DNA from 2 places in the Cupriavidus sp. Agwp_2 genome. Region 1 is predicted to be linked to the other one. Evidence: predicted binding sites of a transcription regulator. Region 1 holds the regulator's gene; the other holds the start of a gene.

What was found. The regulator sigma-54, encoded in region 1, starts transcription at its own class of promoters, with help from an activator protein. The targets are predictions, from matches to a motif close to TGGCANGNAANCTGCTTT.
Region 2: LPA45_RS20760 (ammonium transporter) is a predicted target of sigma-54. The motif match lies at 9,367-9,384, and genes of this name have one in related genera.

The regions. Positions count from the first base shown of each region.
Region 1 covers NZ_CP088083.1:358,993-374,827, reverse strand. Annotated here, with positions in the region: gene uvrA (excinuclease ABC subunit UvrA) at 1-366, shown strand, start outside; gene LPA45_RS01790 (histidine phosphatase family protein) at 385-987, opposite strand; gene LPA45_RS01785 (adenosine-specific kinase) at 1,102-1,587, shown strand; gene LPA45_RS01780 (Na/Pi cotransporter family protein) at 1,597-3,276, opposite strand; gene LPA45_RS01775 (LysE family translocator) at 3,460-4,071, opposite strand; gene LPA45_RS01770 (adenine phosphoribosyltransferase) at 4,125-4,697, opposite strand; gene LPA45_RS01765 (DJ-1/PfpI family protein) at 4,865-5,443, shown strand; gene LPA45_RS01760 (ribbon-helix-helix domain-containing protein) at 5,530-5,919, shown strand; gene LPA45_RS01755 (monovalent cation:proton antiporter family protein) at 5,939-7,918, opposite strand; gene LPA45_RS01750 (SIS domain-containing protein) at 8,069-9,052, shown strand; gene lptC (LPS export ABC transporter periplasmic protein LptC) at 9,075-9,704, shown strand; gene lptA (lipopolysaccharide transport periplasmic protein LptA) at 9,843-10,490, shown strand; gene lptB (LPS export ABC transporter ATP-binding protein) at 10,544-11,344, shown strand; gene LPA45_RS01730 (RNA polymerase factor sigma-54) at 11,500-12,978, shown strand; gene hpf (ribosome hibernation-promoting factor, HPF/YfiA family) at 13,027-13,377, shown strand; gene ptsN (PTS IIA-like nitrogen regulatory protein PtsN) at 13,748-14,203, shown strand; gene hprK (HPr(Ser) kinase/phosphatase) at 14,284-15,255, shown strand; gene LPA45_RS01710 (PsiF family protein) at 15,433-15,765, shown strand.
Region 2 covers NZ_CP088084.1:649,385-665,219, reverse strand. Annotated here, with positions in the region: gene LPA45_RS20790 (hypothetical protein) at 1-86, shown strand, start outside; gene LPA45_RS20785 (glucan biosynthesis protein G) at 489-2,078, shown strand; gene mdoH (glucans biosynthesis glucosyltransferase MdoH) at 2,051-4,660, shown strand; gene LPA45_RS20775 (hypothetical protein) at 4,818-5,309, opposite strand; gene LPA45_RS20770 (Bcr/CflA family multidrug efflux MFS transporter) at 5,827-7,044, shown strand; gene LPA45_RS20765 (mechanosensitive ion channel family protein) at 7,065-7,910, opposite strand; gene LPA45_RS20760 (ammonium transporter) at 8,133-9,335, opposite strand; gene LPA45_RS20755 (HU family DNA-binding protein) at 9,839-10,120, shown strand; gene LPA45_RS20750 (acyl-CoA thioesterase) at 10,299-10,784, shown strand; gene LPA45_RS20745 (CreA family protein) at 10,801-11,277, shown strand; gene LPA45_RS20740 (phosphatase PAP2 family protein) at 11,290-12,132, opposite strand; gene LPA45_RS20735 (class I adenylate-forming enzyme family protein) at 12,173-13,921, opposite strand; gene LPA45_RS20730 (SDR family oxidoreductase) at 14,058-14,822, opposite strand; gene LPA45_RS20725 (arylamine N-acetyltransferase) at 15,088-15,835, opposite strand, start outside.

The DNA.
Region 1 (15,835 bases):
CTGGGGCAGTCGGCGACCACGCTGTCCGGCGGCGAGGCACAGCGCGTGAAGCTGTCGCTGGAGCTGTCCAAGCGCGACACCGGGCGCACGCTCTATATCCTGGACGAGCCCACCACGGGCCTGCATTTCCACGATATCGAGCTGCTGCTCAAGGTCATTCACAAGCTGCGCGACCAGGGCAATACCGTGGTCATCATCGAGCACAACCTGGACGTCATCAAGACCGCCGACTGGCTGATCGACATGGGCCCGGAGGGCGGCGCCGGCGGCGGCCAGGTGATCGCGCGCGGCACGCCGGAGGCGGTGGCGAAGAGCAAGGCCAGCTTCACCGGCAAGTACCTGGCGCCGCTGCTCAAGCGCGGCTGACCGGCCGACCTGCCGGGCTCAGTCGAGTCCGGCGGCCGGGAGCACGCGCGTGCGCCGCGCCGCGCCGCCCTGCGGCAATTCGATCGCCACGCCGCCACCGCTGTCGGCTCCATGGCCGGTCAACGCGGTGATCACCACCTGGTGCGTGACCATCAGGTAAGGCCCGCCCCGCGGGTCGAGCCCGTCGATCAGGCGCGACAACTGCGCGACCTGCGCGTCGCGGCGCTGCGCTTCCGCCCCGAAGAACGAATTGAGCAGCGGCTGCACCTGTACCGGCCCCAGGCCGATCAGCCGCGCCGTGTCCTGGCAGCGGCACCAGGCGCTGCTCCACACCTGCGTCGGGCGAAAGCCGGCCGCCTTCCAGCTCGCCCCCAGCCGCGCTGCCTGCTCGCGTCCGCGCGCGTCAAGGTTGCGTTGGGTGGCGCAATCGGCCAGCCGGAATCCCGGCGGGTCGCCCACGCCCGGCGCGCTGGCATGGCGCAGCACCACCACGACATGCGCGCGCTTCAGCTCGCTCACCGCGATCTCGCCCTGTGATGCCGGAGCGACCTGCGCGGCGGCAAGCGTGGGAACGATGGCGAACATGGCAAGCACGGCAGGCAAGCGGAAAAAGGCGGGCATCGGCGGCTCCGGTGGTGGGCCAACCCCTCCGGTATAGCAGGCGCTGGCTTGCTTTCACCACCTCGCGCCCTACCATGAACCGGACGGCGACATGCATCGCACAGGAGCCCCGCCATGGAACTGACGGTCGTACCGGTCACCAAGCCGGAAGCCACCAACTTCATCTTCGGCCAGTCGCACTTCATCAAGACCGTGGAAGACCTGCACGAAGCGCTGGTGGGCACGGTGCCCGGCATCCGCTTCGGGCTGGCGTTCTGCGAGGCCTCGGGCAAGCGGCTGGTGCGCTGGTCGGGCACCGACGAGCCCCTGATCGACATGGCGTGCGAAAACGCGCGCGCCATCGGCGCGGGACACAGCTTCCTGATCTTCCTGGGCGACGGGTTCTTCCCGGTAAACGTGCTGGGCGCGGTGCGCGCGGTGCCGGAGGTGTGCCGGATCTACTGCGCGACGGCGAACCCGACGCAGGTGATCGTCGCGCAGACCGATGCCGGCCGCGGCGTGGTGGGCGTGATCGATGGCGCCTCGCCGCTGGGAATCGAGACCGAGGCGGATGTGGCGGAGCGGAAGGGGCTGCTGCGCAAGATCGGCTACAAACTGTAGCCGTGCGGCTCAGTGCTGCGCCGCCTGTACCCGCGTGACGGGCGGCACATCGTCTTCCTTCATCCGGCTGCGGTTCAGCACGCCGGCCTGCTCCAGCACCGGATAGGCCGTCGCGCAGAACAGCGAGTTCAAGCGCTTGAGCTCGCTGATCACGTCCAGATGCAGCGAGCTGGTCTCGACGCTCTCGGCCGTCTGCACCGCCACGCGCTGCAGGTGGGTGCGCGCGTACTTGCGCTCCAGCTCGCGGAAGTTGGCCTTCTCCGCCATCAGCGCCTGCGCGCTCTTCAGGTCGCCGTTGAGGAACACCGACAAACCCAGCCGCAGGTTGGCCACCAGGCGCCCATGCATCTCGGCGATTTCCTGCATGCCAGCCTCGGAGAACATCAGGTTGTGGGCGATCTTCTTGTCCTTGGTATCGAGCAGGATGCGCTCGATGATGTCCCCGGCATGCTCCAGATTGATGGTCAGCGAGATGATCTCGGTCCAGCGCTGGCCGTCGCGCTCGTCCAGCGCTTCCAGGCTGATGCGGGTCAGGTAGAGCTTGATCGCGGTGTAGAGGTCGTCGACCTCGTTGTCGATGCGGCAGGTGGCTGTGGCCAGCTTGGCGTCGTTGGTCCGCATCACGCGCAGCATGTTGTCGAGCATCTGCTCGACGCGGTCGCCGATGCGCAGCACCTCGCGCGCGGCGTTGGCCAGCGCCAGCGTGGGCGTGGTCAGTGCGGCCGGGTCGAGATGGCGCGGCGTGACCTGGCTGTCGCCGGTATTGCGCCCGGGCAGCACCTTTTCGCACAGGCGCGCCAGCGGCGCCGTGGCGCCGAGCAGCAGCACCGCCAGCGCGACGTTGAACAGCAGGTGGAAATTGACGATCAGCCGCTGCGGGTCATGGTCGATCAGCGCCAGCAGTTCTTCGGCCTGGTTCAGCAGCGGCAGCGCCACCAGGCATCCCAGCAGGCGCGACAGCAGGTTGCCCAGCGTCACGCGCTTGCCCGGCTGGTTGTTGCCCGAGGTGGTCAGCAGCGCCGAGATGCCCGAGCCCAGGTTGGCACCCAGCACCAGTGCCAGCGCCACGTGGATCGATACCACGCCGGCCGAGGCGAGCGCACCACAGAACAGCACCACGGCCAGGCTGGAATAGCACAGGATGGTCAGGAACGCGCCCACCAGCATGTCCAGCCCCGAGTCGCCGGTCAGCGAGGCGAACAGCACCTTGACGCCGGCTGCCTGCACCACCGGCCGCGTGGCAATGGAGATCAGCTCCAGCGCCAGCGTGATCAGCCCCAGGCCGATCAGCACGCGCCCGACATGGCCCGGCTTGCTGCCCTTCCACGTCAGGTGGCCGATCACGCCAACGAAGATCAGCAGCGGCGACAGCCACGACAGGTCCAGCGAGAACACCTGCACCATCAGCGCGGTGCCGACGTTGGCGCCCAGCATGATGGCCAGCGCCGGCGCCACGGCGATCAGGCCCTGGCCGACGAAGGAGCTGACGATGACCGCGGTGGCGTTGCTGCTCTGGACCAGCCCGGTGACGCCGAGCCCGGCGAGAAAGGCGGTGAAGCGGTTGGAGACGCTGGTCGACAGCACGTGGCGCAGGTTGGCGCCGTAGACGCGCAGGATGCCAACCTTGACGATGTTGGTGCCCCATACAAGCAGGGCAACGCCCGAGAGCAGATGAAGAAGTACGCCCATTGTGCGCCTCAGTGTGACCGGTGCCGAATTACTGCCGGAGGCGGCCCTGCCCGGTCATCGTGTAGTTGTCAATGAGGCATTATGCGCCCGTCACGGGGCAGCGGCAACGGCACAAGGCGGGGATGCGGGCAACAGGCAACAGGTGCCGCAGCGCGGCGTCGGGGGCAAGTCGGGTCAATCCGCTCAGGGCAGCGCGACCTTGATGCCCAGCCCGACGAAGATCGCGCCCGCGGCCCGGTCGAGCCAGCGGCCGGTGGCCGGGCGGCGCCGCAGCCAGGCACCCAGCCAGCCCGCGCACAGCCCGAACAGAGAGAACACCACCGCGGTCTGCAGCATGAAGACCACGCCCAGCAGCAGGAACTGCAGCCCCGGATGCGCGGCATCGGCGCGCACGAACTGCGGCAGGAACACCAGGAAGAACAGCGTGACCTTGGGGTTCATGATGTTGCCGAGCACGCTCTGGCGGAAGACCCGGCCCAGCGGCACGGCGTCTACATCGCCGCCCTGCGTCAGCCCGCCCTTGGCGCGCAGCGCCTGGATGCCGATCCAGATCAGGTAGGCCGCGCCGGCGTACTTGATCAGCTGGAACGCCAGCGGCGACGAGCGCAGCACCGCCGCCAGCCCGACCGCCGCGATCACGGTATGGAACAGGCAGCCGACCGAGAAGCCCAGCGCCGCCACCAGCCCCGCGCTGCGTCCCTGCGCCATGCCGCGCGCCAGCACCTGGAGGTTGTCGGGGCCGGGCGCGACGGTGACGGCGACCGAGGTCAGCAGGAACAGCAGCAGGTCTGGCATGGGAAGTCCTCAGCGGAAATCTGGCGGCGGGTGTGCGGTCCGGTGGCCGCGGCTCAATGCCCTTCGAAGCGGCATACCGTGAACAGTGGCAACCCACCGTTCTGCAAAAGCTTCGAGCCGCCCAGCTCGGGCAGGTCGACGATGGCGGCGCCTTCCACCACCGTGGCGCCGAGCCGCTCCAGCAGCTTGCGCCCCGCCATCATGGTGCCGCCGGTTGCAATCAGGTCGTCGACCAGCAGCACGCGGTCGCCGGGCTTGCAGGCATCGGCATGGATCTCGACGGTCGCGCTGCCGTACTCCAGCTCGTATTCCTCGGCCACCGTCTGGAATGGCAGCTTGCCCTTCTTGCGGATCGGCACGAAGCCCAGGTTCAGCTCGTACGCGACGATCGCGCCCAGGATAAAGCCGCGCGCGTCGATGCCGGCAACCAGGTCGAGCTCCGCGTCCATGTAGCGGTGCACGAAGACGTCGATCAGCACGCGCAGCGTCTTGGGGTTCTGCAAGAGCGGCGTGATGTCGCGGAACATCACGCCCGGCATGGGCCAGTCCGGCACGGTCCGGATGCGGTCGCGCAGGTAGCCGGTGACGTCGCCGAGGTCGGGGGACTGGATGATGGAATCTGCCATAGGGTCTGGAAGAAATCAGGAGCAGGAGCGCAGGATCACGCTGGCGCGCCGGTGAAAGATGCCCGCGCCGGCTGCGGTAACGGGATACCACCCGCGCCGCCGGTCCGGCCAGCACAATGGCCCTGCCGGCTGTCGGCCGGCCACCCGTAACCATACAGGAGACCGCGATGGCGAAAAAGATACTGATGCTGGTCGGCGACTACGCCGAAGACTACGAGACCATGGTGCCGTTCCAGGCACTGCAGATGGTCGGCCATACCGTCCACGCCGTCTGCCCCGACAAGAAGGCAGGCGCCGCCTGCGCCACGGCGATCCACGACTTCGAGGGCGACCAGACCTACACCGAGAAGCGCGGCCACAACTTCACGCTGAACGCCACCTTTGCCGAGGTCGACCCGGCCGCGTACGACGCGCTGGTGATCCCCGGCGGCCGCGCGCCCGAATATCTGCGCCTGAATGCCCGCGTGCTGGAGATCGTGCGCCACTTCGCCCAGGCCGACAAGCCGATCGCCGCGGTCTGCCACGGCGCTCAGCTGCTGGCCGCCGCCGGCGTGCTGGAGGGCAAGGGCTGTTCGGCCTACCCGGCGTGCGCACCGGAAGTAAAGCTGGCCGGCGGCACCTATGTCGATATCCCGGTCGACCAGGCGCATACCGATGGCAAGCTGGTCACCGCGCCGGCCTGGCCCGCGCACCCGGCATGGCTGGCACAGTTCCTTGCGGTGCTGGGCACGCGGATCGTACATTAGAGCCTTCCGCCACGCGGCGCCGCGCCATTTCAGAGCGGCGTGGCATGCACCCGCACGCCGCTCGCGGCGCAGCACGGAGAGCTTCGATGTGTGAAATCTTTATCCGCGCCAACCCGGCCTCGTACCAGACCCAGGCACGGTCGCTGCGGCTGCACGGGGTGGCCACCAGCATCCGCCTGGAAAGCCTGTTCTGGGAGGTGCTGGAAGAACTGGCCAGTCGCGACGGCATGACCGTCAACCAGCTGATCACGCGCCTGCATGACGAGCTGACCGCCCACCGCGGCAGCGAAGCGGTAGCGGGCAACTTCTCTTCGTTCCTGCGGGTGTGCTGCCTGCGCTACCTGAAGCTGCAGGGCGAGGGCCGGATTCCGGCGGACCAGTCGGTGCCGATCCGCTCGCTGGACGCGCGCGCGGTGCTGAACGACCTGCCGGAGTCATGGGCGGAAGCACGCCCACGGCAAGCGCTCTCCCACTGACAGGCGCCCCGCACGGCGGCTAGCCGTTCAGGATCCGTGTCTCGGCGGCTTCCAGCGCTTCCGGCTGGCCGCGCAGCACGACGATATCGCCCGGTTCCAGCACGGTCTCGGGCTCCGGATCGAAGGCGCGGATGCCGCGCCGGCGCACCGCGGTAACTTCCACGCCGATCCGCTCCAGCCCGAGCATGCCCAGGCGCCGCCCGACCGCGGTGGACTGCGGCCCCAGCGACACGGAATGCAGCCGCACCGAATCGCGCTCGACCATGTCTTCATCGTCGTCGCGGCCGTGGAAGTAGCCGCGCAGCAGGCTGTAGCGCGCGTCGCGCGCCTCCTGCACGCCGCGCAGCACATGCCGCATCGGCACGCCCAGCAGCACCAGCGCGTGCGAGGCCAGCATCAGGCTGCCCTCGATGATCTCGGGCACCACCTCGGTGGCGCCCGCCTTCTGCAGGATATCCAGTTCCGAATCGTCGACGGTGCGCACGATCACCGGCAGCGCCGGCGCCAGCTCCTGCACGTGGTGCAGCACCTTGAGCGCCGACGGCGTGTTGGCGTAGGTGATGATCAGCGCCGCGGCGCGGTGGAGACCAGCGGCGATCAGCGCCTCGCGCCGGCCGGCATCGCCGTAGACCACGGTGTCGCCGGCGGCGGCGGCTTCGCGCACGCGGTCGGGGTCCAGGTCGAGCGCGACATAGGTGATGCCCTCGCGCTCCATCATGTGTGCCAGGTTCTGCCCGCTGCGGCCGAAGCCGCAGATGATGGCGTGCTTTTCCGTCTGCAGGCTCTGCGCGGCGATGCGGGTCATGTTCAGCGACTGCATCAGCCATTCGTTGGCGGCAAAGCGCAGCACGATGGCGTCGCTGTACTGGATCAGGAACGGCGCGGCCAGCATCGACAGCAGCATCGAGGCCAGGATCACCTGGATCAGCACCGGGTCGACCAGGTTCAGGCCGTCGATCTGGTTCAGCAGCACGAAGCCGAATTCGCCGGCCTGCGCCAGCCCCAGGCCGGTACGGATCGCCACGCCCTGGCGCGAACCGAACAGCCGCGCCAGCACCGCGATCAGCACCAGCTTGAACACGATCGGCACCACCAGCAGGGCCAGCACCAGCCACAGGTGGTCCAGCACTACTCGGATATTGAGCAGCATGCCGATGGTGACGAAGAACAGCCCCAGCAGCACGTCGCGGAACGGCTTGATGTCTTCTTCCACCTGGTGGCGGTACGGCGTCTCGGAGATCAGCATGCCGGCCATGAACGCGCCCAGCGCCATCGACAGGCCCAGCCGCTCGGTCAGCGCCGCCATGCCCAGCGTCACCAGCAGCAGGTTCAGCATGAACAGTTCCTGCGAGCGGCGCGCCGCGACGATGTGGAACCAGCGGCTCATCAGGCGCTGGCCGAGGAAGAAGATCGCGCCCAGCGCCACCACGATCTTGACCGTGGCCATCCCCAGCGCCACCACCAGGTCGCCGGGATCGCGCGACAGCGCCGGGATCACGATCAGCAGCGGCACCACCGCCAGGTCCTGGAACAGCAGGATGCTGATGATATTGCGCCCGTGCTCGCTTTCCAGCTCCATGCGCTCGGACAGCATCTTGGAGACGATCGCCGTGGACGACATCGCCAGCGCCCCGCCCAGCGCCACCGAGGCCTGCCACGACAGCGGGAACAGCCAGTTGAAGGCCCAGCTGGCCGGCACCACCGCCAGCATCGACAGCACCACCTGCGAGCCGCCCAGCCCGAACACCAGGCGCTTCATCGAGCGTAGCTTGGTCAGGCTGAACTCCAGCCCGATCGAGAACATCAGGAACACCACGCCGAACTCGGCCAGGTACTTGGTCTGCGCGGTGTCGCTGGCCAGCCCCAGCGCATGCGGGCCGATCAGGATGCCCACGGCGAGGTAGCCAAGCATCGGCGGCAGCTGCAGCATGCGGAAAGCGACCACGCCGAAGACGGCAGCGGCCAGCAGCACCAGGGTCAGTTCCAGCGGTGAGTGCATCAAGATGGTCGGGTGACCGGCCAGGCGCGCGTCCGACCCGGCACGGGCACCCTGCCGGGGAAACTTGGCAAGCGCGGCGATGCGGCGGGCACCAGGGGGACATGGAGCCAGCCCCGGGCGACGTCGCATTCGTTGGTATACTTCGACGCCATGATAGCCAATTTCGATGCGGATCGAGCACTCCGCCTTGCCCGCGATACCCTCCAGACCGAAGCCGATGCGGTTTCCGCACTTTCCGGCCGCCTGACCGACGACTTTGCCCACGCCGTGCAGATGATTCTGCAATGCAATGGGCGCGTGGTGGTCTCCGGCATCGGCAAGTCCGGCCATATCGGGCGCAAGGTGGCGGCCACGCTGGCCTCCACCGGCACCCCGGCGTTCTTCGTGCATCCGGCCGAGGCCAGCCACGGCGACCTGGGCATGGTCACGCGCGACGACGTGCTGGTCGCGTTTTCCAATTCCGGCGAGACCGGCGAGCTGCTGTCGATCATCCCGATCGTCAAGCGCATCGGCGCGCGGCTGATCTCGGTCACCGGCAATCCTGAATCGAACCTCGCCAAGCTGGCTGATGCGCACCTCGACGCGGGCGTGGAAAAAGAAGCCTGCCCGCTGAACCTGGCGCCGACGGCAAGCACCACCGCCGCGCTGGCGCTGGGCGATGCGCTGGCGGTGGCGGTGCTGGACGCGCGCGGCTTCGGCGAGGAAGACTTTGCCCGCTCGCACCCGGGCGGCGCGCTTGGGCGCAAGCTGCTGACCCATGTGCGCGACGTCATGCGCAGCGGCAATGCGGTGCCCGAAGTCCGGGAAAACACCCCGCTGGCCCAGGCGCTGATGGAAATCACGCGCAAGGGCATGGCCATGACCGCGGTGGTCGATCCCGACGGCCATGCCATCGGCGTCTTCACCGACGGCGACCTGCGCCGCCTGCTGGAAACCCCGCGCGACTGGAAGACCGTTCCCATCGGCGACGTCATGCACCACAACCCGCATGTGGTCAACCAGAACCAGCTTGCGGTCGAGGCAGTGCAGGTCATGGAAGCCAACCGCATCAACCAGCTGCTGGTGGTCGACGACGACGGGCGCCTGGTCGGCGCGCTGCATATCCACGACCTGACCCGCGCCAAGGTCATCTGAACGGGGCGCGGACAAGCACACCATGCAGGCACTCATCGCCTCCCTCAGCGGCATCGTCATGCGGCTGCTGCCGCTGCTGCTGATGGCCATCGTCGCTGGCAGCACTTTCTGGCTGGTGCAGATCAACTCGCCCAAGGAAAGCCAGGATACGCAGGCCACCAAGAAGCACGAGCCGGACTATTTCATGGACCGTTTCTCGGCCACGGAACTGGCACAGGATGGCAGCACCAAGATCCGCTTCACCGGCGACCGCATGGTCCACTTCGAGGACGACCAGACCTACGAGGTCACGCGTCCCGCGCTGCGCGCCTATGAACCCGACCGCCCACCAGTGACGGCGCGGGCCGACATCGGGCACATGAACGCCGAAGGCTCGGTGATCGACCTGTATGGCAACGGTCATATCCTGCGCCAGCAGGGTGTCGATCCGTCCAAGGATCCGCAGCTGACCGCCGCGTCGAGCTATTTCCAGCTGCTGGTCAACGACGACATCGTCAAGACCGACAAGCCGGTGAAGCTGACGCGCGGCCCTTCGGTGATGACCGCGAACGGGCTGATCTTCAACAACGTCACCCGCGAAGTACAATTGCTCGGCAATGTACGCGGCACCATCGTCACCGGGCCGTCCCCGGGCCGTACGCCGGGGCCCTGACCCGGTCCGCGCGGCCACGCGGCCGGCCGCCGGCAATGCCGCTGCGCGCCCTGCCTGCCCGCACGACCAGCACCACCCGCACCACCCGCACCACCCGCACCACCCGCACCAACACGCCCTCTAGCCACTGCTGCCAACATGACCGCTTCCCTGACGACTTCGTCCCGTCGACACGCCGCCCAGGCCCTGCTCGCCACGGCCACGGCCCTCGGCCTGCTGCTGGCCCAGCCCGCGCTGGCAGAGCGCGCGGACCGCGACAAGCCGATGGTGCTGGAGGCCGACAACGCCAGCTACGACGACGTCAAGCAGATCTATACGCTGACCGGCAACGTGGTGCTGACCAAGGGCACGATGGTCCTGAAGTCAGATGCGGCCGAGCTGCGCACCGATCCCGAGGGCTACCAGTTCGCGGTGGCCACCGCCAAGGCCGGCAAGCAGGCCTACATCCGGCAGAAGCGCGAAGGCGTCGACGAATACATCGACGGCTGGGGCGACCGCATCGAATACGACGGCAAGCAGGAACTGTCCAAGCTGATCGGCCACGCGCGCATGGCTCGCCTGCAGGGCGCCAAGATGCTCGACGAAATCCGCGGCGCGGTGCTGACCTACGACAGCCGCAAGGAGTTCTACACGGCTGCCGGCGGCGGCGACAATACCTCGGCCGCCAATCCGTCGGGCCGCGTGCGCGCGGTGCTGTCGCCGCGGCAGGACCCGAATGCGCAGGGTTCGGGCAGCGGCTCGCCGCTGGACCTGAAGCCGGCGCCCGCGCCCGCCAACAAACCCTGACGCCGGGCCGGGACCGCTTCCTCGCCTGAAACGCTGAACGCCAGACTGTGCCAATGACCGATACCGCCACCATCGCCGAAAAGCCTTCCGTCCAAGCCACGGCCGTCCTCGAAGGCGGCAGCACGCTGGTCGTGCGCCACCTGAAAAAGCGCTACGGCTCGCGCACCGTGGTCAAGGATGTCTCGCTGGACGTGAAGAGTGGCGAAGTGGTCGGCCTGCTCGGCCCCAACGGCGCGGGCAAGACCACCTCGTTCTACATGATCGTGGGGCTGGTGAACCTGGACGAGGGCGATATCGTGCTCGACGGCGACCATATCAGCGGCCTGCCGATCCACGAGCGCGCGCGCATGGGCCTGTCCTACCTGCCGCAGGAAGCGTCGGTCTTCCGCAAGCTCAACGTCGAGGAGAACATCCGCGCGGTGCTGGAACTGCAGGTGGAGAACGGCAAGCCGCTGGCCAAGGCCGAGATCGAACGCAGGCTCGACGCGCTGCTCGACGACCTGCAGATCGCGCACCTGCGCAACAACCCGGCGCTGTCGCTGTCCGGCGGCGAACGCCGCCGCGTGGAAATCGCGCGCGCGCTGGCATCGTCGCCGCGCTTCATCCTGCTGGACGAACCGTTCGCCGGCGTGGATCCGATCGCAGTGGGCGAAATCCAGCGCATCGTGAGCTTCCTGAAGGCGCGCAATATCGGCGTGCTGATCACCGACCACAACGTGCGCGAGACCCTCGGCATCTGCGACCACGCCTACATCATCAGCGAAGGCACGGTGCTGGCCGCGGGCCAGCCCGAGGAGATCATCGCCAACGAATCGGTGCGGCGCGTCTACCTGGGCGAGAACTTCCGCATGTGATGTACTGGCCTGCCCGCTGCGGCAGGCCATTGATTCTCCCTGCTTTCGGCCCCATGATCTGCATATGGGCCAGCCCACTGCCGGCGTCGATCAAGCCGCGACATCGATAGCAATTTCCGTTCCAACAACGGAAAGATGCGCATAAAATAGGTCGCATGAAACCGTCGCTACAGCTCCGCCTCTCCCAGCACCTGGCACTGACGCCGCAACTGCAGCAGTCGATCAGGCTGTTGCAGCTGTCGACGCTGGAACTGCAGCAGGAAGTCGAACAGGCGCTCACGGAAAACCCGCTGCTCGAACGCGAGAACGACTGGATCGAAAGCCCGCTGCGCGTGGCTGCCGATGGTTCGGTCAACTTGCAGAGCGCGCCGGCCCCGGCACCAGCCGAACCGCAAGGCAACGGCGAGGCGCGCGCCGATGGCGCGGGCGACGACGACAGCTACGGCGACAGCAACAGCGGCGATGACTATGGCGGCGACTGGAGCCTGGACGACTTCGCGCGCCGCCCGCAAGGCGACGAAGACGAGAAGACGCCGATGCAGCTGCGCGAGGCCGAGCCCACGCTGCGCGAATACCTGATGGAACAGCTGACGCCGCTGAAGATTTCGGTGCGCGACAAGGGCCTTGCCATCTTCCTGATCGAATCACTCGACGACGACGGCTACCTCAGCGCCTCACTCGAAGAAATCTGCGCAGAACTGCCCGAAGAACTCGAGTTCGAGATCGACGAAGTGCAGGCCATGCTGACGCTGCTGCAGAGCTTCGACCCGCCTGGCGTGGGCGCGCGCAATGCCGCCGAGTGCCTCGGCCTGCAGTTGCGCCGGCTGAAGCACCCGCAGCGCGAGCTGGCGCTGAACATCGTGCATAACCACCTGGAACTGCTGGCAGTGCGCGACTACACGCGACTGAAGAAAGCGCTGCAGGTAGACGAGCCAGCACTCAAGGCCGCGCACGAATTGATCCGCTCGCTGGCACCTTACCCCGGCCACGCGTATAGCCGCCCCGAAGCCGACTTCGTCGTGCCCGATGTGTTCGTGCGCAAGAGCGGCGGCGGCTGGATCGCGCAACTCAATCCGGATGTGATGCCGAGGCTGCGCATCAACGACATGTACGCGCAGATCCTGCGCGGCGCGAAGGGAGAGTCAGGTACCGCTGGCCTGCAGCAGAAGCTGCAGGAGGCACGCTGGCTGATCAAGAATATCCAGCAAAGGTTCGACACGATCCTGCGTGTCTCGCAGGCCATTGTCGAGCGTCAAAAGAACTTTTTCACGCACGGCGAAATCGCCATGCGCCCCTTGGTTTTGCGGGAGATTGCCGATACACTGGGATTACACGAGTCAACCATCTCCCGGGTGACGACCAATAAATACATGGCAACGCCGATGGGTACTTTCGAACTGAAGTACTTCTTCGGGAGCCACGTGTCCACCGAAACCGGTGGCGCGGCTTCATCAACGGCCATCCGCGCCTTGATCAAGCAACTGATAGGAGCCGAAGACCCGAGGAATCCCCTTTCCGACAGTCGCATCGCCGAACTGCTGGGTGAGCAAGGCTTCGTTGTCGCACGCCGCACCGTTGCCAAATATCGCGAAGCCCTGAAGATCCCCGCAGTGAATCTCCGCAAGTCTTTGTAGCCGAGCCCACCGCCTGCCTGGTGAGGCTCTTTCAGAAGGAGAAGCGCTATGAACTTCAAGATCAGTGGACACCACCTGGACATCACGCCGCCGTTGCGTGAGTACGTGGAAACGAAGCTGGAGCGAATCGTCAGGCATTTCGATCAGGTCATTGGCGTTAGCGTGCTGCTCTCTGTCGACAACCACAAGGAAAAGGACCGTCGGCAATACGCGGAAATCAATCTACATCTCAGGGGCAAGGACATCTTCGTTGAAGCGCATCATGAAGACCTGTATGCAGCGATCGACGCACTCGTCGACAAGCTAGACCGTCAGGTACTCCGCTACAAGGACCGCGTGCAGGGCCACGACCGCGAAGCGGTCAAGTACCAGATGGCCGCAGCGCAGATGCAGCAATGACCGTGCCCGGTGGCCCCACAGAGGGCTGCTGAATCAAGACAAAACAGGCAAGCCGCGCATTTGCGCGGCTTTTTTGCGCCTGCAGCGCTGTGGCGCGTGCGCAAACGCCTGTCACCCGTTTGAGGCGGAGTGTTCGCAACGGCCGCAGCAAGGTGTATGCTGCGCCATACATGCAGCGCCGCATTCTGCCCCGCGCCCGGTTACGGTGCGGACCCACACGGGCGCAGCGCTGCGGTGCACAATCACAGGGAGGCCGCTGCTCTATAATGGCCGGACGCCTCGGCGCTGCCGGTGATCCGCTGCCTCTGAGCCATCCACTGCCCGGCGGAACGGCGGATCCGCCCGCTAACTGAAATCCTGCGCATCGCCCATGAATCGTTTGGCCAAATTGCTGCCACCCGGCAACATCACCCTCGACGTCAGCGTCACCAGCAAGAAGCGTGTGTTCGAGCAGGCCGGGCTCCTCTTCGAGAACAACCATGGCGTGGCGCGCGCCATCGTGACGGACAACCTGTTTGCGCGCGAGTCGCTGGGCTCCACCGGGCTCGGCGCCGGCGTGGCGATTCCGCACGGCCGCATCAAGGGCCTGAAGCAGCCGCTGGCCGCCTTCATGCGCTTGGCCGAGCCGATCCCGTTTGAATCGCCTGACGGCAAGCCGGTGTCGCTGCTGATTTTCCTGCTGGTGCCGGAACAGGCCACGCAGCAACACCTGGAAATCCTGTCCGAGATCGCGCAGCTGCTGTCAGACCGCGACATGCGCGAAGGGCTGGCGACCTTGCCAACTTCCGAAGCTGTGCACCAGCTGCTGACCGAATGGCACCCCTGATCCCCTGATCTGTCCCGAACGGGCCGGCACAGACCGGACAGGCGCAGCGCCTGGCACACCGCCCCACACGTCATACCCGCATGGAACTCACCGGCGTCACTTCCCAGTCCATCTTCGACGACAACGCAGCCGACCTCAAACTCTCGTGGGTGGCCGGCCTGGAAGGTGCGGACCGCGCCTTCGACGTGGAATTCGCCCGCGAAGCCACCTCTGCCGCGGACCTGGTTGGCCACCTGAACCTGATCCACCCCAACCGCATCCAGGTGCTCGGCAAGCCCGAAATCACCTACTACCAGCGGCTGGACGACGATATCCGCAAGCGCCAGATGGGCGAGCTGATCCTGCTGGAGCCGCCTTTCCTGGTGGTGGCCGATGGCATGGAGCCGCCGCCGGACCTGGAACTGCGCTGCACGCGCTCGTCGACGCCGCTCTTCACCACGCCGGTGTCGTCGGCCGCGGTGATTGACCACCTGCGCCTGTACCTGTCGCGCATCTCCGCGCCGCGCGTGACCATGCACGGGGTGTTTCTCGACATCCTCGGCATGGGCGTGCTGATCATGGGCGAATCGGGCCTGGGCAAGAGCGAACTGGGCCTGGAACTGATATCGCGCGGACACGGCCTGGTGGCCGACGACGCGGTTGACTTCGTACGCCTGGGGCCGGACTTCATCGAGGGCCGGTGCCCGCCGCTGCTGCAGAACCTGCTAGAAGTGCGCGGCCTGGGCCTGCTCGACATCAAGACCATCTTCGGCGAGACCGCGGTGCGCCGGAAGATGAAGATCAAGCTGGTGGTGCAGCTGGTGCGCCGCAACGACGGCGAGTTCGAGCGCCTGCCGCTCGATTCGCAATACCTCGACGTGCTGGGCCTGCCGATCCACATGGTCAAGATCCAGGTGGCGGCCGGGCGAAACCTCGCCGTGCTGGTCGAGGCCGCGGTGCGCAACACCATCCTGCGCCTGCGTGGCATCGACACGCTGCGCGATTTCATGGACCGCCAGCGCGCCGCGATGCAGGCCGATGCGGTCTCGCGCGGCCAGGGCCGCCTGCTCTGAGCGCCGGGGCCATCAGCGCTCCGTTTTCAATTGCTTACAACGGCGGCGACCACCGCCGTCAACGCGCTAGGGACGTCTTCCGTTTTGTGCTGTAATGGGCATCGAGCCCATTACAAGGCCGCCGCCAGCCCCTGACACCGTGCGGCCACGATGTTTTCCACACCAAGGAGAGCAAGCATGAAGAAACTGATCGCGATGTGCGCGCTGGTCACCCCGCTGCTGGCATCCGTGGCCTTCGCCCAGTCGGCGTCGGCACCGGCCGCCCCGGCCAAGGACGCCGCCAAGGCGCCCACCGCGCAGCAGGAAAAGATGAAGACCTGCAATGCGCAGGCCGGCGACAAGAAGGGGGACGATCGCAAGGCGTTCATGAAGGAGTGCCTGTCGGCCAAATCGGACGCCACGCCCAAGACCCAGCAGGAAAAGATGTCAGCCTGCAGCAAGGAAGGCAAGGGTAAGAAGGGCGACGAATACAAGGCGTACATGAAGGAGTGCCTGTCGAAGGCGGCCTGAGGTACGACCCCGGAAGGAACCACGGCATGGCGAACCGCGAGGTTCGCCATTGTTGTTTGCGGGTCCGCCG
Region 2 (15,835 bases), on a different replicon from region 1:
GCATGAAGAGCGGCAAGTTCGATACGTACTCCGAAGGCGCCAAGAGCGGGAAGTTCGACCCCTACAGCGAAGGGGCCAAAAAGTAACACTGTATTAAAAGTGTGGAGCGCGGGGTGTCGGCGGGCACCCCGGTCAATCACGCTTGCCGCGAGGTCCGACGAGCTTAACGCTCGCCCGCACTCGAGGCGGTGTGACCCTAACGCCCGGAAACCCTTGCCCGGAGCGGCTTTCGGGCAACCTCACCAACATTTTGTTTCAAACCTTGCGTGATCGAAACGTGACTTTCGCGTCTCGAATTGTTATGGTTTATTTCGCATCGCAACAAACCGGACACAGTGCCCCGCGGGCGCCGAGACCCATGTCTGGGCCACGCCATGTTTGGCCGGGCCCGTCTCTTGCTGTGCCCTGCCTTGCTGCGCCGCCTGCAAGGTCCTTCGTCCCGACCGTCGATGCCGGTCACCCCGATTTAACCGTTCACCCTGGCATACATGTCACAGATCGCCACGCCACGCTTGTCCGTAATTTTCACCGTGCCTGCCTCGGGTCAGGCCCGTCGCCGCAGCGTGGGCGTACGGATCGCGGCATGGCTGGGCGGCGGCGTCCTGGCCCTATGCGCCATGACGGCGCAGGCGTTCGACTTCGATACCGTCGCGGCGCGCGCCAAGCAACTTGCCTCATCGCCGTACAAAGCCCCGCCGCAGAACCTGCCGCGCGAACTGCGCGAACTCACGTACGAGCGCTACCGCGAAATCGAATACAAGCCCGAGCGTTTCGCCTGGCGCGGCACGCGCTCGCCGTTCGAGCTGTCGTTCTTCCATGAGGGCATGGTGTTCGACCAGCCGGTGCGCATCCATGAAGTGGTGGGCAACAGCGTGCGTGAGTTCCGCTTCGATCCCGCCGCGTTCAACTATGGTCCGCACAAGGTCGACGCCGCCAAGCTCAAGGGGCTGGGCTTCGCCGGCTTCCGTATCCTGTATCCGCTGAACCAGGGCAAGCGCAAGGACGAACTGGCGTCGTTCCTCGGCGCCAGTTATTTCCGTGCGCTCGGCAAGGACCAGTGGTACGGCTTGTCGGCGCGTGGCCTGGCGGTGGACACCGCGCTCAATTCGGGCGAGGAATTCCCGCGCTTCGTTGAATACTGGATCGAACGGCCGGGCCCCAACGCCAAGGAAATCACCATCTACGCGCTGATGGATTCGCGCCGCATGAGCGGCGCCTACCGTTTCACCATCAAGCCGGGCGCGGAGACCGCGATGGAGGTCAAGTCGCGCCTGTTCCTGCGCGAGAACGTGACCAAGCTGGGCCTGGCACCGCTGACCAGCATGTATCTGTTCGGAGAAAACCAGCCGGCGCCGGCGCAGGATTTCCGTCCCGAGGTGCATGACTCGGACGGCCTGTCGATCCACCTGGGTACTGGCGAATGGGTCTGGCGCCCGCTGGTCAATCCCAAGCGCCTGCTGGTGACGTCCTTCTCCGCCACCAATCCGCAGGGCTTTGGACTGATGCAGCGCGACCGCAGCTTCAACAGCTACCAGGAACTGGGTGCATGGTATGAACGCCGCCCCAGCGGGTGGGTGCAGCCGCGCGGCAACTGGGGCTCGGGCCGGGTCGAGCTGGTGCAGATCCCGACGCCGGACGAGACCAACGACAACATTGTCGCGTACTGGGTGCCGGACAACCCGCCCAAGCCCAGGCAGCCCTTCGATTATGAGTACCGGTTGCTGTGGCAGAAGGACGGCGAACAACTGCCGCCGCTGTCGTGGGTGAGCCAGACCCGACTGGGCCAGGGCCAGTCAGCCAGCAAGGAGGACACGAGCTTTTCGCTGGTGGTGGACTTTGAAGGCCCGGGCTTCCGCAAGCTGCCCGCGGACGTTCGCATCGACCCGGTGGTTTCGGCCGATGCCAACGGTGAACTGCTCAAGACGTCGGTACAGCGCAATGAAGCGACCGGCGGCTGGCGCATGACCATGTTGATGCGCCGCAAGGATGAAACCAAGCCGGTAGAGTTGCGCGGCTATCTTCGCAACGGCAATACAACCCTATCCGAGACGTGGAGCTACATCTTACCCCCAGGCTAAAGCAGCGACCGGCCCAGGCAGCGGCATGCGAGCGCTATGTCGACCGCCTGCCCGTATCGCCTGAAATCCGCAACGAACTGCTGGCCGATGTGCCCGGTGCGGCCGTAGTGCCGGTGGCATCGCTGGCGCCGGTGAGTCCGGTCGTGCCGGTCGGCAGCGACGGCCGCGACGCGCAGGAAGCGATCTCGCGCCTGCAGTCGCGCCTTGCCGCCAAGGACGCGCCCGCCGCGCAGGGCGGCGGCGCCTACGCTTCGGTCGGCCGCCGTTTCACCATCGCTTACGGCAACCCGCAGGTTGGCGGCGAGCCGCTGCTGCAGCGGCGCGAAGATGGCACCGTCAAGGTCGATACCGGCCCGGAGCCCGAGCGCAGCTCGATGGTGCCGCGCCAGTGGCCGCCGCATATCGTCACCGGCTGGCTGCGCAATACCTGGCGCCGCATGCTGGGCCGCCCCCCCGTGCCCGAAACCTGGGACACGCTGCACGACGGCCCCGATGCCGAAGGCAAGTGGCACCCGGCCGGTTCGCATCGCCGCTGGTTCCTGCTGGCGCTGGTCGTGATCCAGACCGTGCTGGCCACCTACTTCATGACCAGCGTGCTGCCGTACCACGGCGCCGATCCGCTCGAGATCGCTATCCTGGGCCTGTTCGCCATCCTGTTCTCGTGGGTGTCGGCGGGCTTCTGGACCGCGATGATGGGTTTCCTGGTGCTGGCCAAGGGCGGCGACCGCCATCTGGTCTCGCGTTCCGCAGCGCCCGACGGGCCGCTCGCACCCGAGGCGCGCACCGCGATCATCATGCCGATCTGCAATGAGGACGTGACGCGGGTGTTCGCGGGGCTGCGCGCGACCTATGAATCGATGGCACGCACCAGCCACCTGTCCAATTTCGACTTCATCGTGCTATCGGACAGTGGCAACCCGGACCTGCGCACCGCCGAGCACGATGCGTGGATGGAACTGTGCCGCGCGGTCGGCGGCTTCGGCCGCATCTTCTATCGCTGGCGCCGCCACCGCGTGAAGCGCAAGACCGGCAACGTCGCCGACTTCTGCCGCCGCTGGGGCAGCAAGTACCGCTACATGGTGGTGCTCGATGCCGACAGCGTGATGAGCGGCGACTGCCTGGCCACGCTGGTGCGGCTGATGGAGGCCAACCCCGGTGCCGGCATCATCCAGACCGCGCCGCTGGCAGTGGGCCGCGAGACGCTCTATGCGCGCGTGCAGCAGTTCGCCACGCGCGTGTACGGGCCGCTGTTCACCGCGGGCCTGCACTACTGGCAGTTGGGCGAATCGCACTACTGGGGCCACAACGCCATCATCCGGGTCAAGCCGTTCATCGAGCATTGCGCGCTGGCGCCGCTGCCGGGCCGCGGCCCGCTGTCCGGCGAAATCCTGTCGCACGACTTCGTCGAAGCCGCGCTGATGCGCCGTGCCGGCTGGGGCGTGTGGATTGCCTACGACCTCGAAGGCTCGTACGAAGAACTGCCGCCCAACCTGCTCGACGAAGTCAAGCGCGACCGCCGCTGGTGCCAGGGCAACCTGATGAATTTCCGGCTGTGGCTCAAGCAGGGCTTCCACGTGGTGCACCGCGCGGTGTTCCTGACCGGCATCATGGCCTACCTGTCGGCGCCGCTGTGGCTGTTGTTCCTGCTGCTGTCCACCGCGATGCTGGCCAAGCATGCACTGGTGCCGCCGGAGTACTTCACGCAGCAGTACCAGCTGTTCCCGACCTGGCCCGAGTGGCATCCGGAGAAGGCGCTGGCGCTGTTCTCGGCGACCGCCACGCTGCTGTTCCTGCCCAAGCTCGCCAGCGTGGTGTTGCTGATGAAGCAGGCGCGGCGCTACGGCGGCGCGGTGCAGCTCTTTGCCAGCATGCTGGTCGAGGTGCTGCTGTCGGCGCTGCTGGCGCCGACGCGGATGCTGTTCCATACCAAGTTCGTGATCGCCGCCTATAGCGGCTGGGGTATCTCGTGGAAATCGCCGCCGCGCGAAGACGCCGAGACCACCTGGGGCGAGGCGTTCCGCCGCCACGGCTGGCATACCGCGCTGGGACTGGCGTGGGGCGGGCTGGTCTACTGGCTGAACCCGTCGTACGTGCTGTGGCTGTTGCCGATCGTCGGATCGCTGGCATTGTCGATCCCGTTGTCGGTGATGTTGTCGCGGGTGTCGCTGGGCCGCGCCTCCCGCAATGCGGGCCTGTTCATGATCCCGGAAGAAACGCTGGTGCCGCGCGAGATCGTCGAAACGCAGCAGCATGTCGAGAACGCCGCCGACACGCCTGACTTTGTCGATGCGGTGGTGGACCCGGTCACCAATGCGCTCATGTGCGCGACCGCGTCGGCGCGGCTGGTACAGCCGGAATCGGCAAGGCAGCGCCACCAGACGCTGGTCGAACACGCGCTGACCCACGGCCCGCGCGCGCTGACACCGGCGCAGAAACACCTGCTGCTGGGCAACCCGTTCGCGCTGGCCCGGCTGCATGAGCTGGTGTGGGGTTCGCCGCTGGCAGATGCCGGCTGGAAGGATACGCGCATGCTGGTGCGCAGGGCGGCCAATGTGCTGCCATTGCGGCCGCGCGCGGCGTGATGCCGATCGCCTGCTGAACAAAATCGGCCCGCTGCATGCGGGCCGATTTTCTTTGCGGACAGGGTGCCGGCATCTGCCAACATCTGCCAACATCAACCGGCACCGCCGAAGTGCCAGTTGCAACCGATTTTTGTTTCCCGGATGGTTGTTGCTTGCTTCAGCGCAGCGCCGACGTGCAGATCGGCGCGTTGATGTAGACATCGCCGATACGGCGCTCGCCGCGGTCCTTGCGCGTCATGTAGCGGAACATCAGGCTGACGCCGAGCTTGGTCAGGATTTCCACGTCGCGGTTGGCGCAGATATTGCGCTGCAACGGCGCGGCATAATTCACCTCGAAGCTGGCGAGGTCCAGCATCGGCCCGCGGTAGTTGGTCAGTTCCAGCTGGAACAGCACGTGCTTGCCCGGCACTGACTGGCAGCGTCGCAGCCGCGTCTCGCCGTCGATCTCGATCGGCAGGGCATCGTTGAGCTGGCGGCAGGCGCGCGCCAGCACGCTGTCGGGACGGGTGGTGTTGCGCAACAATTCGGGCACGCCGGCGGCGCCGGTATTCTGGCCCGTGGCCGCCCCCTTGAGCATGCGCGACAGGGCTTCGGCTTCGTCGATCACGGGCGCCGGCGCCGAAGCCGCGGTGGCATTGCGCGCCGGCATCGGTGTCGGTGCCGCATGCAGCTGCAGCGGCCACAGCAGCGCTGCCACCCATGCAAGGGTGGCCAGGCCAGGCGAAGCGGAATGCAGCGTATGTCGTGTTCTCATGCAGGCTAACGTTGCCGTGAGCGGTACTGTAGTCCGACTCTGCGAGGCCGGCGGCGCATGTCACGCGAGACTTACGCCGTCAGGCTGGCATTGTACCCTTCACCTTGCCACGCGTGAAAGGCGCGCCACACTTGTCATCCTGGCCAGCGTCAGCACAACGCATGTCAAGCATTTGGGGCAACGGCTCGCTTGATTCCACTATCTGGCAAGTTTGCCAATCCTGCCAGCTTCATCGAACTCGACCGTAACAGGGCAATATTCCTGAACGAGTGTTTCAAACCAGTGCAACCCACCGCGGCTTCGCTTTCGTTATGCTGTGCAACAATTGCGCCTTCCCAACGGCTTGCGAAGGCGCTCCCGGCATTGCCCCCGGCGGCCAGCGCCGCGCAACCCTGTTTTTCGGATCTGTTACATGTCCCGTTCCCCAAGCGCCGTGTCGACCGCGCGCTTTCCTGCCTGGCTCCTGATCTGCGGCTCGCTGATGGCGATCGCGCCGCTGTCGATCGACATGTACCTGCCGAGCTTTCCGGCGCTTGCGGGCGACCTTGGCGTCGATATCGGCCAGGTGCAGCTGACCCTCGGCACCTTCCTGGTCGGCCTTGCGCTGGGGCAGGCCTTCTACGGGCCGTTCAGCGACCGCTTCGGGCGCAAGCCGCCGCTGTATGTGGGGCTGGGACTCTATGTGGCTGCCGCGGTCGGATGTGCACTGGCGCGCAGCGCCGAATCGTTGATGCTGTGGCGCTTCCTGCAGGCGCTGGGCGGTTGCGCCGGCATGGTGATGGCGCGCGCCGTGATCCGCGACCGGCTTGAGGCGCATGAATCGGCGCGCGCGTTCTCGTCGCTGATGCTGGTGATGGGGCTGGCGCCGATCCTGGCGCCGATCATCGGCGGCGCAATCCTGACGGCGGCTGGCTGGCGCACGATCTTCTGGGTGCTGGCGGCGGCCGGCCTGGCCATCCTGCTGCTGGTGCACTGGCGCATGGAGGAATCGCTGGACCGCCGCCAGGCGGCGCCGCTGCGGCTGGGCACCGTAGCCAGGAGCTATGGCGAACTGCTGCGCGACCGTGAATTCGTCGGCTACTCGCTGTCGGCCGGCTTTGGTTCGGCGGGGATGTTCGCGTATATCTCGGGCTCGCCGTTCGTGCTGATCGAGTTGCACGGCATTGCGCCGTCGCACTATGGCTTTGTGTTTGGCGCCAACGCGCTGGGCCTGATCGCGATGTCGCAGCTTAACGGCAGGCTGGTGCGCGGCCGCACGCTCGACCACGTGCTGGGACGGGCGCTGCTGGCGCCCTGTGCGGCCGGCGTAGTGCTGGCCATGGCCGCATTGGCCGGGCTGGCGACGCTGCCGGTGCTGCTGGCGTCGTTCTTCGTCTTTATCGGTGCGCTGGGTTGCGTCACGCCCAATGCTTCCGCGCTGGCGCTGGCGCACCAGGGGCATCGCGCCGGCACGGCGTCGGCGCTGATGGGTACGCTGCAGTTTTCGCTGGGCACGCTGGGCGGCGCCGCCGTCAGCGTGTGGCGCGACGGCACCGCGCTGCCGCTGGCCGTGGTGATGGCGCTATGCGGCGCGGGCGCGGTGCTGATGCGTTACTACGGCCGCTCCGGCGCTGGCCGGGCGGCTGCCTGAGGCATGCAGGCGCCGTGGGCTCAGGCAGCGGCCTGCTGCAGGGCGGCGGCCTGCTGTACGACCACCATGTGGGCCGGCATTGGCGCGGCATAGCCGGCCTGGCCAAAGCACTCGCGGATGATGCGGTTGGAGTCGAAGTAGACCTGCCAGTAGTGGTCGTTGTGGCAATACGGGCGTACCGCCAGCACCGGCCCGACCAGCGTGAACTCCAGGATCTCGACGTCGACCGCGGGTTCGGCCAGCACGTTCGGGATCTGCGCGATGCGCGACTTGAGCAGCGCCACCGCATCGGCCGCGTCGGTGCTGCCCGCCAGCTGGGCCTTCAGTTCCACGCGCCGGTACGGGTTGGCGGTGAAGTTCTGGATCGTGTCGCTGAATATCTTGTTGTTGCCGATCACGGTCTGCACGTTGTCCGGCGTATCGAGCGAGGTGGCGAACAGCCCGATCTCGCGCACCGTGCCGGTGACCCCGCCGATGGTGACGAAGTCGCCCACCTTGAACGGCCGCAGCACCACCAGGAAGGCGCCGGCCGCGAAATTCGACATCAGCCCCGACCATGCCATGCCAATGGCCACGCCGGCGGCTGCAATCAGTGCGGCGAAGGTGGTGGTCTGGATGCCGAAGTAGCCGAGGATGCCGATCACCAGCACCACGTTCAGCGTGACCGTGACGATCGAACCCACATAACGCAGCAGCGTCGGGTCGACCTTCTGCTTGCCGAGCGCGTTCTGCACCATCCGTACGACAAAATGGATCAGCCATCGGCCGATGACCCAGAATGCTAGCGCTGCCAGGATCTTGACCCCGAACTGCGTGGCATAGGCGACAACCAGGGTCTTGAGGTTGTCGAAAGTAGTGGCATCCATCGGCGTGTCCTCTCGGTTTGGGTAAGTGCCGCCCGGCGGCCGGCGGCGACATCCCAACCGACCCCGCCGGCAACTGGGTGCAAGCCCTGCGCGCTGACGCGGCGCAATACGTGGGCACGGCAATTATTGGAATGCCGTGCCTGGAAGCGCAAGCAAATAATTGTCAAGACAAGCTGGCCGGCAGGCCAGCTTGTCCAGGCGCCGGGGGGCGGCGCTTCCGCCTTACCAGTTGGTTTCGCGCTCCGGCGTGGCGGAAATGCGGTGCAGCGTCAGGTCCGCGCCGTTGAATTCGCCTTCGGCATCGAGCCGGATGCCGACCAGCTTCTTGAGCGCGCCGTAGACCAGGGTGCCGCCCACCAGTGCCACCACGATGCCCAGCACCGTGCCGATCAGCTGCGCGCCGAGCGACACGCCGCCCAGCCCGCCCAGCGCCTTAGTTCCGAAAATGCCCGCGGCAATGCCACCCCAGGCGCCGCAGAGCCCGTGCAGCGGCCAGACGCCGAGCACATCGTCGATATGCCATTCGTTCTGCGCCAGCGTAAACATATAGACGAAGAGGGCGCCCGCGATCCCGCCGGTGATCAGCGCGCCCAGCGGATGCATCAGGTCCGAGCCGGCGCATACCGCCACCAGCCCGGCCAGCGGGCCGTTGTACGCAAAGCCCGGATCATTGCGCCCGGCGGCCCAGGCCGCCAGCGTGCCGCCGGCCATCGCCATCAGCGAATTGATCGCGACCAGGCCGCTGATTTTGTCGACGGTCTGCGCGCTCATCACGTTGAAACCGAACCAGCCCACCGCCAGGATCCATGCGCCCAGCGCCAGGAACGGGATATTGGAAGGCGGATGCGCGCTGATGCGCCCGTCCTTCTGGTAGCGCCCGCGCCGCGCGCCGAGCAGCAGCACCGCCGGCAGCGCGATCCAGCCGCCCAGCGCGTGCACGACTACCGACCCGGCAAAGTCATGGAATGGCGCGCCGGCAATTTGCGTGATCCAGTCCTGGACGCCGTAGCGCTGGTTCCACGCAATGCCTTCGAAGAAGGGATAGACAAAACCGACCAGTATGAACGTCGCCACCAGTTGCGGATTGAAGCGCGAACGTTCGGCAATACCGCCCGAGATAATCGCCGGAATGGCGGCGGCAAAAGTGGCCAGGAAAAAGAACTTGACCAGGTCGTAACCGCTTTTTTGCGCCAGCGTTTCCGCCCCGGACATGAATTGCACGCCGTAGGCAATGGTGTAGCCGATAAAGAAATAGGCAATTGTGGAAACTGCGAAATCCACCAGGATCTTTACCAATGCATTGACCTGGTTTTTCTTGCGCACCGTGCCCAGTTCGAGGAAAGCAAAGCCGGCGTGCATGGCCAGCACCATGATGGCGCCAAGCAGGATAAACATGGCGTCGGTGCCGGTCTTCCAGTTGTCCATAGTGACCTCATGCTCAAAATGGGCGCATGGGTATGCAAAAAGCATTCCAGTGCTGGCTGCATCCTGGTGCCGGCTGCACCGGAGTGGGCAGAAACCGCACCGGAATGCCGCGTGCGGGGAATCGGGCGCGGACGACCTTGGGCGAGAGAGGTGGCAGCCGTGCCGCCAATGCGCCAGAATGGCGCGTCGCAGGCGTCCGCGGCTGATCCGTTGTGGTGCGACGCCCCAATTTCGGGCATTTGTCCCATCGGGGCCCAGGCCGGCCGGTGAAACTGGCTCCTTGCGACACAACGCCGCAGCCCGGCGAATCCGGCCGGTGGCAAGCGCAAAAAGAGTGGGAAATTGCCCGCTAACCGGCCTCAAGCAAGGATTTGCGGGTTTTTTCGTTGCATTGGTGCCACTGGGGATTGCTCAACGCACAAGGGGCAGATTAGACTGCGCCGATCGATGTTTTGGCGCCAGGCCGGCACATCGGTGACGACGACCAACAAGGGAAATCAGCCATGAATAAAGGTGAACTGGTATCGGCCATCGCCACGGAAGCAGAACTGAGCAATGCGGCCGCTGAGCGCGCGCTCAATGCAGCGTTGGACAGTATCAAGAAGGCAGTGGCAAAGGGTGATTCGGTCACGCTGGTGGGTTTTGGAAGCTTCAGTGCCGGCAAGCGCGCCGCCCGCACCGGCCGCAATCCGCGCACCGGCGAAACCATCAAGATCCCGGCCGCAAAGACGGTCAAGTTTTCCGCCGGACAGGGTTTCAAGGACGCGGTGAACAAGAAGAAGTAAGCAGTTTGCGTCCACAGCGTGAGAAGGCGGCCAGGCAGGCCGCTTTTTTGTTTGTGTGCCGTTTGCGTGCCGTGCCGCGACGACTGGCAACGGCGGGCCCGATCCGGGTTAAACTGCCGGCGCCCGGAGCCGCCAGCCGGCCCGGGCGACCGCCCCCGCAATCCAGACCTCACGCATCATGAACGACCAGTCCCACCAGCTTTCCATGACCGTGCTGATGACGCCGGACATGGCCAACTTCTCCGGCAACGTCCACGGCGGCACCATCCTGAAGTACCTGGACATGGTCGCCTATGCCTGCGCCAGCCGCTATGCCGGCCGCTACGTGGTGACACTGTCGGTGGACCAGGTGGTATTCCGCCAGCCGATCCACGTGGGCGAGCTGGTGACCTTCCTGGCGTCGGTCAACTTTACCGGCCGCAGTTCGATGGAGATCGGCATCAAGGTCGTGACCGAGAATATCCGCAGCAAGCTGGTGCGCCACACCAACAGCTGCTACTTCACCATGGTGGCGGTCGACGACAACGGCAGCCCGGCCGAAGTGCCGCCGCTGGAGCCGCGCGATGAAGTCGAGCGCCAGCGTTTTGCCGCCGCCCAGCAGCGCCGGGCGCTGCGCCAGGAAATGGAAAAGCGCCACGGCGACATCAAGTCGTCGGTGACCTGACACGTTGCCACCCGCCATGATGAAACGATCCTGCACGATCCTGGCCCTGGCCGCCTGCGCGGCGGCCACGGGCGGCGCGCATGCCGAGGAGATCGGCAGCGTCAGCACCAATTTCCGCATGACCGGCTCCGACAAGGTCGTCATCGAAGCCTATGACGACCCGCAGGTGGACGGCATTACCTGCTACGTGTCGCGTGCCCGCACCGGCGGCATCAAGGGCCAGCTGGGCATGGCGGAAGACCCGCCGGAAGCCTCGATCGCGTGCCGGCAGGTGGGAACCATTGCCTTCAAGGGGCCGCTGAAGCAGCAGGACCACGTTTTTTCCGAGCGCATGTCGGTGCTGTTCAAGACCCTGCACGTGGTGCGCGCGGTCGACCGCAAGCGCAATACGCTGGTCTACCTGACGTATTCGGACCGTATCGTCAGCGGCAGCCCGCAGAACAGCGTGACCGCCGTGCCGGTCCCGGCCGGCACGACGATCCCCGTCAAGTAAGCGCCGGCGCGCTCAGGGCGCCAGTGCCGCGGCTTCTGCCTGGCAATCGCCCGCGGGGCGGGCGCCGGCGGCACGTGCGGCGGCCACTTCGCGGCGGGCCTGTTCGAGGTCGGCGCGGAAGGTCGGGTCGGCATGCAGGCGCGCCACCGTTGCGGCGGCCATCATGCGGCCTTCGTTGACATCGCTCTGCCAGTGCACGTTGCACACCACCCGGCTCTGGCCGAAGGCGCGCCCGCGCGCCAGGATGGCGTCCGCGCGGGCCGGTTCCACCTCGGCCAGGATCAGCGCCCAGGCCCAGCCGATGGCGCTGTGTCCCGACGGGTAGGATCCGTCCTTCTCCAGCTTGGCGGCTTCGTCTGGCGTGCACATCCCGGTCTTGTTGGCGACGAATGGCCGCGTGCGCTTGTAGCGGTCCTTGGCGCCATAGGTGGACAGGCCGGCATCGACCAGGCTGCGGCGCAGCAGGATATTCAGGTAAGGCGTGTCCCTGGCACTGACCGGCACCCCCAACGCGCATGAAAAGGTGCTGGCTGCCTGCGGAAAGTTCAGCACGGCGTCGGTGCTGGCAACCTGCCAGCGCGGCGAGCCGCGCAGCGTGCCCGCCTGGCGCGCCGCATCGTCATCCAGCGCCTGCGCGGGCGAGCCCTGTGCCGGCGGGCCGGGCAGCAGCTTCAGGCTGTCCGGGCGCGCATCGGCGGCCAGGTAGCCGGCGGGCACACCCGGGCGGAATTCCGGCACCGCGGACAGGTTAGTGCCGCCGGCCGCGCAGCCGGCCAGCAGCGCGGCTGCCGCCACGGTGGCGCCAAGGCGCAAGGGATTGGACAGGTTTCGATCCCGCTTTGCTTGGTCCGTCAATTTTTTTTATTCCTTGTCGTGATGGTTTGCCGCCGGCCGGTCAGGCTGCCGGGTCGAACAGCTTGCGCAGGTTCGACTTGAGTATCTTGCCATTGGCATTGCGCGGCAGCATCTCCTGGTACAGCAGGATGCGCACCGGCACTTTGAACGCCGCCAGCCGCTCGCGCACGAAGTCCTGCAATCCCGCCTCGGTTGCCTGCATGCCTGGCTTCAGGCTGACCACGGCGGCCGGTTCTTCGCCCAGCGTCTTGTGCGCGATGCCTACCACCGCTGCGTCCATCACCGCCGGGTGTTCGTACAGTGTGCTTTCCACCTCGATGCAGTAGATGTTCTCGCCGCCGCGGATCAGCATGTCCTTCATGCGGTCGACGATATAGACATAGCCTTCCTCGTCCATCCGCGCGATGTCGCCGGTGCGCAGCCAGCCGTCGACAAAGGTCTGCGCGGTGGCTTCGGGCTTGTTCCAGTAGCCGCGCACGACGTTGGCGCCGCGTACCAGCAGTTCGCCGGTCTCGCCCGGCGGCAGTGCGTGGCCGCGTCCGTCGACCACCTTCATCTCGCCGATCGGCAGCGCCGGGCCGCTGCTGTCGGGGCGCAGCACGTATTCTTCGGCGCTGTGGCTGGTGAAGGTCGACGAGGTTTCGGTCATGCCCCAGCCGATGCCAGGCGCGGCCATCGGGAACACGTCGCCGATGCGCCGCACCAGTTCCGGCGACGCCGGCGCGCCGCCGTAGTTGACGTTCTCCAGCGAAGACAGGTCGAAGCGCGCGCGCTCCGGATGCTCCAGGATCTGCCAGGCGATGGTGGGCACGCCGCCGGCGGCGGTGCAGCGCTCGCGCTCGATCAACTCCATGCCGCGCAGCGCGTCCCAGCGGTGCATCAGCACGATCTTGCCGCCGGTGGCGAGCGCGCCGTTGAGCACCGCCATGCAGCCGGTGACATGGAAGAACGGCACCGCCAGCAGCATGCCTTTCTGCGGCGCCGTGGGATCGGGAGCCGGAATCGGCTCGCCGCGGCGCAGCAGGTTGCGCAGCGGGCTGAAGCTGCCAGCGGCCGCGACGGTCGCGGAGTTGCGATGCGTGCCCAGCGCGCCCTTGGGTTTGCCGGTGGTGCCCGAGGTATAGAAGATGGTGGCATCGTCCTCGGGATCGATCTCGATCTGCGGGGGCGACTGCTGCGGCAGCGCGGCCCAGTCTGAGCTGGTGCCGATCACGCTTTCGAGTGCGGCGACGCGGGCATCGCCCGTGGCCGCGCCGGTGCGCGAAACATAGACACGTTCCAGCGCCGGGCAGCCGGGCAGGTGCTCGAGGATGCGGTCGAGCCGTTCGGCATCGACGATGGCCACGCGGCTGCCGGAATCGGCCAGGCCATATTCCAGCTCGGCGCCGGTCCACCAGGCATTCAGCGGCGTCACGATCGCGCCGGCGAGCAGGGCGCCGTAGAACGCCACCGGCCATTCCGGCAGGTTACGCATCGCCAGCGCCACGCGGTCGCCCTTGCGCACGCCGTCGCGCACCAGCGCGTGTGCCAGCGCGATGGCCGCGCGCCGGAAGGCATCGTAGGAAACGCGCTCGTCCTCGTAGACCACGAAGGTGCGGTCGCCGAAGGCACTGGTCGCGTGGAACAGGTCGCACAGCGTGGCGGGTGCGTGTTTCCAGACTGTGGTGGGGATGCCGCGGATCACGCGCGACTCGGTCTCGAAGGGCGAGCCGGGCGCGGTCAGCCGGGCATGGGCCTCGGCCAGGGACATGACCGGCCAGTTGCCGGCCGTTTGCGGATTGCTTGACATGACTGCCTCCCGTAACTGCGCTGCAGGTTGAGGGCAATGCAAAGAAAGCGGCGCCGGACAGGCCGGCGCACCGCGACGCTTGCGTCAGAAGCTCAGGTACAACTCAGGTACAACTCAGGTACGGCCGAGATGCGGCTCAGATCGTCACGCCGCCGTCGACCACCAGTGCCTGGCCGGTCATGAAGCTGCTTGCCGCAGAAGCGAGGTATACGGCCGCGCCGGCGATCTCGACTGGCTCGCCGATGCGGCGCAGCGGCGCGCCCTGCGTGGACTGCTTGTAGCGCTCCGGGTCTTCCCACAGCGCGCGCGCAAAGTCAGTCTTGATCAGGCCCGGCGCGATGCAGTTGACGCGCACGTTGTGCGGCCCGAATTCCACCGCAAGATTGCGCGCCAGCTGGAAATCCGCAGCCTTGGATATGTTGTACACGCCGATGGTCGGCGAGCCGCGCAGGCCGCCGATCGACGACACGATGATGATCGAGCCGTCCTTGCGGTCGATCATCTGCGGCGCCACCATCTGGATCAGCCAGTGGTTGGAAATGACGTTGTTGTCCAGCACCTTGCGGAACTGGTCGTCCGAGACGCCGCCCATCGGCCCGTAGTACGGGTTGGACGCGGCATTGCAGACCAGCACGTCGATCCGGCCGAAGGTGCGGTTGGTTTCGTCGACCAGCCGCTGCAGGTCTTCTTTCGACGAGATATTGGCCGGCACCGCGATGGCGGTGCCGTCGCCATGGCGTGCATTGATGGCGTCAACCACTTCCTGGCAGGCCTCGGCCTTGCGCGAAGAAATCACTACCTTGGCGCCCTGGACGGCCATCTGCTCGGCGATGGCGCGGCCGATGCCGCGCGATGAACCGGTGACGATGGCAACCTTGCCCGTCAGATCGAACAATGACATGGAGTCTCCTGTATCTGCGCCGGCGTCAGCGGCCGGCTTCATGCAGGCGGCGAGTCTGCCGCGCTGTTGTCCTGGCGATGCGGCGCAAACGCTGCATCGCCAGGACATTATGGTGTTGCCGCGCCGGCCGAGTCCACAGCGCCAAGGGCCGGATGGCTGCCATATCAGCATTCTTTCTGCGGGCAATGCGCGGCGTGCATGAAGGCTTCTGGTGCGGCGCCGCATGGGCAGCACCGGAAGGTGGCGCACAAGCCGCGCAATGCCTTCACGTGCGCGCATTGCGGGCAAGCAGCGGCGGCAGCGCCACCATCAGCCCGTGCCGCAGCGCATCGTCGAGCCGTATGCCGAAGCGCTCGTCCAAGACCCGCACCACGGCGTCGGGCGTTTCCAGGTGCTGGCGCCGTACGCTGCCATCGGGCGCGCGCTCGGCCAACTCGCTATCGGCCAGTGTCACGCGCGTGCCGCCGTCGGTGCGCGCGGCCATCAGCCGATGCAGGAACACGCTGTCCGGATGGGTCGAGACATACCAGTTGCGCGGCCCGAAATCGATCCATGGCTGCGGCGTCAGGTCGAAGCGGTAGACCTTGATCCAGCCGGCATCGCCGCGTGCTTCCAGGTCGAAGCTGTGGAACGCAGTGGCGGCCGCCTGCGGCGGAGCGCTGGCGAGCCGGTATGGGAAGTCATCGTCGGCAGGCACGGACAGCGCCATCGCGCGGAACGGCGTGGGCCCGCCGAAGCCAACGTCGGCAAGATAGCTGCGATGCGCCACTTCCACGCGCAGCAGCATGTGCGACGCCACCGTCTCGACCGCATCGGGCACACCCCAGCGCACGCGCGCGGCCAGCGGCGTTACGCTGAAGCCGAGCGCGCCCAGCGCCGCTGCCAGCAGCGTGTTGAGCTCGAAGCAGTAGCCGCCGCGCCCGCGCGTGACCAGCTTGTCAAACACGGCGTCGAGGTCGATGCTGACCGGCCGCCGCAGCAGCGGGTCGATGTTCTCGAACGGAATGCTGGCC